Regions from separate parts of the Exiguobacterium sp. s28 genome, predicted to be linked through region 2. Evidence: a T-box and tRNA genes for the amino acid it is inferred to sense, from the RefSeq annotation. Region 2 holds a T-box; the other holds one or more tRNA genes.

Region 1 (3,102 bases), on a different contig from region 2:
TCACCGTTCATGTCTTGCTCTGCACGTCTACCGATTTACGCCGTCTTTGCTGCTAGCTTTTTTGCATCGAATCAAGCGCTCGTCGTCCTGTCGCTCTATATGTTAGGAATCATCTTGGCATTGATCATCGCTAAAATTTTTACGTCCCTCTTGGCCGCAGAAGACCGAAATAGCCTCTTTATCGTCGAACAACCTCCTTACCGGGTCCCTCAGGGGTTGACGCTTTGGCGCAGCACGTGGCAAAAAGCAAAAGGGTTCGTCCGAAAAGCCGGTACGTTCATCTTTGGAGGTTCCGTCTTCATTTGGTTGCTCGCTTATTCCGGCCCAAATGGGTTCGACGTGCCGATGGACGAGAGTTTTCTCGCCATGGTCGGTGGCGTCATCGCGACGTTGTTGGTACCGCTCGGATTTGGGACATGGCAAGCGGGCGCTGCACTCATCACCGGTTTTTTGGCGAAAGAAGTCGTCGTTTCGACGATGGCGATCATCTATGCGGTCAGTGAATCCGATTTGTCGGCTTCATTATTTCCCGTGTTCACTCCGTTGAGCGCGTATAGCTTCATGGCGTTCGTCTTGCTTTATGTGCCGTGCCTGGCGACCGTTGCTGTCATTCGGCGTGAGGTAGGAAGCGCCAAGCTGACATGGGTCGCTAGCCTTTACGGATTAGGCGTGGCGTATGTCGTATCGTTGCTCATCTACCAAATCGGCCGTCTACTCGGATTTTCGTGACAAGGAGGAAATGAGATGTCTTTATTTGATCTATTGATTGGCCTTGGCGTCTTCGGATACGCCGTTTATGCGCTTGATCGATACACACGAAAAGCAAAAGCCGGGAAATGTGCCACTTGTGAGATCAAACCGACGTGCACATCATCCTGTGAGGCCGCCGACTGGGATCAACTCATCACCGAGGCTTTACGTTCCAACTCAAAAAAGTCATGACCTATACAAAAATGGACGGGCGCGTTTTTTGCGCCCGTCCATTTGTTCATTGAAAGATATGTAACACGGTGACGATGACGGCGACCATCAAAATCCCCGGCAATAGATTCGCGACGCGAATCCGAGTGATGCCGACCAAATTTAAACCGATTGCGACGATCATGACGCCGCCGGTCGCTGTCATTTCTAAAATAAAGTCATCCATGAGCGATTCCGGGATAAACTTCATGATTTGGATGGCGAGCAAGGCGATTGCCCCTTGGTATAAGAGAACCGGGACGGCCGAGAACATGACCCCAATCCCTAGCGTCGAGCTAAGGACGAGTGCCGTGAAGCCGTCAATCAATCCTTTTGTATAGAGGACATCATGGTCCCCGCGCAATCCACTGTCGAGTGCACCGATGACCGCCATCGCCCCGATGACGAAGATGAGCGTCGCCGTGATGAAGCCTTCGGCGATACTCGACTTGCTCTTGCCGCCGAGTCGGCGTTCTAATTGATAGCCGACCTCGTTCAACTTCTCATCAAGTTTCCACCATTCGCCGAGCGCCGCCCCGATGACGAGACTGCCGATGACGATTAAAAAGTTCTCACTCTTCATCCCCATTTGAATCCCTAGCAAGACGACGGCGAGACCGATGGCTGCGGTGACCGTCTCTTTCATTCGTTCGGGGATGCGGTGAAATAAAAGTCCAAGTAATGTGCCAATCACGATCAACGCCGCGTTGACGATTGTTCCGGTTAAGACCATTGTAATATTCCCCGTTTCTGTATGTATTGAGAGGAATATACCAACTGTGTATGTAGACTGTCAATTGAAAGAAAAACAAAAAAAAGCCACTTCTCGCAAGAAGTGGCGTCGCGGAAACCCACGTTCCTATGGGTTTCGCATCGGGTTTGGCACCCAAGTGATTCTGACTGGGCTCGAACCAGCGACCTCTACCCTGTCAAGGTAGCGCTCTCCCAGCTGAGCTACAGAATCAGGTCGTGTCCTCTCTTAAGGACACTATTAATATATCAAGAAACTAATGCCTTGGCAACTGTTTTTTAAAACTTTTTTTACTTTTTTTCAACGCGTCATTTCTTCCCGTTTCATATGGCGGCATAACCGCTCTAAATCACCGGCATATACCGAGACGAGCATGCCTTGATACTCAGTGTCACGGTCCCAATGCAATCCGTTCGCTTTCGCGACTCGTTGCGATGGGACGTTATCCGGATGAATCAAGGAAATGATCTCTTTCTCACCTTCTTCGAATGCATGACGCATAAGGCGAGCCGCTGCCTCGCGTCCGTAGCCCATATGCCAATGCTTCGGCGCCAACCAATATCCGACTTCAAGTTCAATCGTGCCGTCGAGTTCATGGAGCAACGTGCCGGCATGACCGATCGGCTCGTCATTTTCATGCGACATCAATTTGAGCAACCCGGTTTGACGACCCGTCTGATAGCGGGCCAACTGGCGCTCGAACCATTCGATCGTCTGTTCATCCGTATATGGCTTTCCGTCCGGGCTAATGAAACGCATCACGCGCGGATCTTGGAGTAGCGATTTCACGAAATAAAAATCAGCAATCGTGTAAGGTTCGAGTCGTAGACGCTCGGATTGCAGTTTGATATGACTCATCGTCCCCGCCCCTTTCGTTCACAGTCTGAACTATTCAATTCCCGTTTTTATTCGAAGCTAATCCTGATCACGCGACAACTTTCAATCCGATGACGCTTCCGATAATAAGCAATAAGAAGAAGATGCGCCACCGGTCCCGGGATTCGTTCAAGTACAGCATGCCGAGCACGACCCCGCCGGCCGCCCCAATCCCGACCCAAATCGAATACGCCAATCCGAGCGGGAGCGTCTCGAGCGAACGCGACAATAAATAAAAGCTTAAGGCAAACGTTCCGACCGACAAGATCGACCATTTAACAATCTGATAGCCTTTTGATTTACCCATCCAAAAGACGGCCATCATCTCAGCAAGACCCGCACCAATCAAAAATACCCAACTCATGCCGACTCACCTCCCGTCACTTGTTTCAGTCCGACCACACCGATCAGAAGCGTGATGATAAAGACGAGCTTCATCCCGGTGAGCGCCTCGTCGAACAAGAGCGCCCCGACGATGACCGTTCCGACGGCTCCGATGCCGGTAAAGACGGCGT
Region 2 (3,102 bases):
ACAGCCCGGTCCGTGCCTATAAATCAGTCGGCATGACGCCAATCTTCGCTGAACGCGGTGAAGGCTCACGCGTCTACGATATCGATGGCAACGAGTATATCGATTACGTCCTCTCATGGGGACCACTCATCCTCGGTCACCGCGACCCGGTCGTCACGAAGGCGATTCAAGAGCAAGCCGAGAAAGGCTGGACGTTCGGGACGCCGACCGAGCTGGAAACGAAAATGGCCGAGCTCGTCATCGAGCGCGTCCCATCGATCGAGATGGTGCGCATGGTCAACTCGGGTACGGAAGCGACGATGGCGGCACTTCGCCTCGCACGCGGCTACACGGGCAAGACGAAAATCTTGAAGTTCGAAGGCTGCTACCACGGTCACGGCGACTCGCTCCTCATCAAGGCCGGTTCGGGCGTCGCGACGCTCGGCCTTCCGGACTCACCGGGCGTGCCGAAAGACTTGGCGAGCCAGACGCTCACGGTACCGTACAACGACTTGGATGCCCTCCGCGTCGCGTTCGAGAAGTTCGGCGACGACATCGCTGGGGTCATCGTCGAACCGGCGGCCGGCAACATGGGCTTCGTGCCACCGCAACCTGGATTCCTTGAAGGGCTCCGCGAGATCACGGAACAATACGGCGCGCTCCTCATCTTTGACGAGGTCATGACCGGGTTCCGGGTCGGCTACAACTGTGCCCAAGGTTACTTCGGCGTGACTCCGGATTTGACGTGCCTCGGAAAAGTCATCGGCGGCGGCCTTCCGGTCGGTGCCTATGGCGGGAAACGCGAGATTATGGAACAAATCGCGCCACAAGGACCGATTTACCAGGCGGGGACGCTCTCAGGGAACCCGCTCGCGATGATCGCCGGCTACACGACGCTGTCGCAACTCAAGCCTGAGCACTACGCCGAGTTCGAACGCAAAGCGGACCGTCTCGCCGAAGGCTACACGAAAGCGGCCGAAAAGTATAACATCCCGCACGACACGAACCGGGCCGGCTCGATGTTCGGATTCTTCTTCACGAACGAGAAAGTAACGAACTTCGAGAAGGCGAAGACGGCGAACCTCGACTTGTTCCGCGCTTACTATCAGAAGATGGCGGGGCGCGGTGTGTTCTTGCCACCGTCACAGTTCGAAGGATTGTTCCTCTCGACCGTGCACACGGACGAAGATATCGACCAGACGCTCGCAGCGGTCGACGCGACGTTCAAAGAGCTGCAACAAGAGTTTTCACTGTAATCTTGACGGAAACAGCTTCTGTCGCTACAATTGTTTAACAGATACGAACAAAAGCTACGATGAGGAATAGTACGCAATCAACATCCTTTTTCAGAGACGCGGCCACTTGGTGCGAGGCCGCGAAGGATGGTGCGGAAGTCGCCTCGGAGCTGACCTTTTGAACGAAGTAGGAAGGTCCGGTCCATCGACCGTTATTCGATTTTGAGGGCGCCACCTGTTGGCGAACTAAGGTGGTACCGCGGAAGATACGGCTTCTTTCGTCCTTAGCGTTAAGGACGAGAGTAGCCGTTTTTTTGTCCACATTATTAGAGGAGGTTGGGCATATGGCCAACGAGACAAACGAAATCACCATGCCGACGAAGTACGATCCAAGTGCGACGGAAGCGAAATGGTATGACTACTGGTTAGAGAACGACGTATTCAAAGCAGACGAGGACGATTCAAAACAGCCGTACACGATCGTCATCCCGCCACCGAACGTAACAGGGAAACTTCACCTCGGACACGCGTGGGACACGACGCTCCAAGATTTATTGACGCGCCTTAAGCGCATGCAAGGTTATGACGTCCTCTGGCTCCCAGGAATGGACCACGCCGGTATCGCGACGCAAGCGAAAGTCGAACAGAAGCTCCGTGAGGACGGCATCATGCGTTACGACCTCGGACGCGAGAAGTTCCTCGAGAAGACGTGGGAATGGAAAGACGAGTACGCCGACACGATTCGGGCCCAATGGTCAAAACTTGGCCTCGGTCTCGACTACTCACGTGAGCGTTTCACGCTCGACGAAGGACTTTCGAAAGCAGTCCAGGAAGTGTTCGTCCGTCTCTATGAGAAGGGCTTGATTTACCGCGGCGAATATATCGTCAACTGGGACCCGGCGCAAAAGACGGCCGTCTCGGATATCGAAGTCATCTATCAAGAAGTCGAAGGAGCATTCTACCACATGAAGTATCCGCTCGCTGACGGCTCAGGCCACATCGAGATCGCGACGACACGTCCGGAGACGATGCTCGGCGATACAGCCGTTGCCGTCAACCCGAAAGATGAGCGTTACGCGCACCTCGTCGGCAAGACGATCATGCTTCCGGTCATGAACCGTGAGATCCCGATTGTCGCTGACGACTACGTCGACATGGAGTTCGGTACAGGTTGCGTCAAGATCACACCGGCGCACGACCCGAACGACTTCGAGATCGGGAACCGCCACGAGCTCCCGCGTATCCTCGTCATGGACGAAGGAGGCAAGATGAACGAGAACGCAGGCAAGTACGAAGGGCTCGACCGCTTCGAATGCCGCAAGCAACTCGTCAAAGACCTAGAAGCGGACGGCACGCTCGTCAAGATCGAGCCGCACACGCACTCGGTCGGCCACTCGGAACGTTCAGGCGCAGTCATCGAGCCGTATCTTTCGAAACAGTGGTTCGTCGACATGGAGCCGCTCGCGAAAGCAGCGCTCGAAGCTCAAGGACATGACGATACGAAAGTCAACTTCGTCCCAGAGCGGTTCGAAGGCACATACCTCCGTTGGATGGAGAACATCCGCGATTGGTGTATCAGCCGTCAACTCTGGTGGGGCCACCGCATCCCGGCTTGGTACCACAATGAGACAGGAGAGATCTATGTAGGGAAAGAAGCACCGGCTGACAGTGAGAACTGGCACCAAGACGAAGACGTGCTCGACACATGGTTCTCGTCAGCGCTCTGGCCGTTCTCGACGATGGGCTGGCCGGACACGGACTCAGCAGACTTCAAACGTTACTTCCCGACGAGCGCGCTCGTCACGGGTTACGACATCATCTTCTTCTGGGTATCGCGCATGATCTTCCAATCGCTCGAGTTCACTGGGAAGCAGCCGTTCAACGACGT

Evidence for each region. A T-box is a leader RNA that pairs with one kind of tRNA and senses whether it is charged. The one in region 2 lies ahead of KNP78_RS04095 (valine--tRNA ligase), so its partner is inferred to be a tRNA-Val.
Region 1: it encodes a tRNA-Val, which carries the amino acid that the T-box ahead of KNP78_RS04095 (valine--tRNA ligase) is inferred to sense. The anticodon was not compared.

The regions. Positions count from the first base shown of each region.
Region 1 is NZ_JACSLL010000007.1:41,246-44,347, reverse strand. It holds gene feoB (ferrous iron transport protein B) at 1-729, shown strand, start outside; gene KNP78_RS09000 (FeoB-associated Cys-rich membrane protein) at 745-942, shown strand; gene KNP78_RS08995 (DUF554 domain-containing protein) at 989-1,693, opposite strand; tRNA gene KNP78_RS08990 (tRNA-Val) at 1,852-1,924, opposite strand; gene KNP78_RS08985 (GNAT family N-acetyltransferase) at 2,012-2,569, opposite strand; gene KNP78_RS08980 (DMT family transporter) at 2,637-2,951, opposite strand; gene KNP78_RS08975 (DMT family transporter) at 2,948-3,102, opposite strand, start outside.
Region 2 is NZ_JACSLL010000002.1:339,099-342,200, reverse strand. It holds gene hemL (glutamate-1-semialdehyde 2,1-aminomutase) at 1-1,235, shown strand, start outside; T-box leader at 1,283-1,503, shown strand; gene KNP78_RS04095 (valine--tRNA ligase) at 1,559-3,102, shown strand, end outside.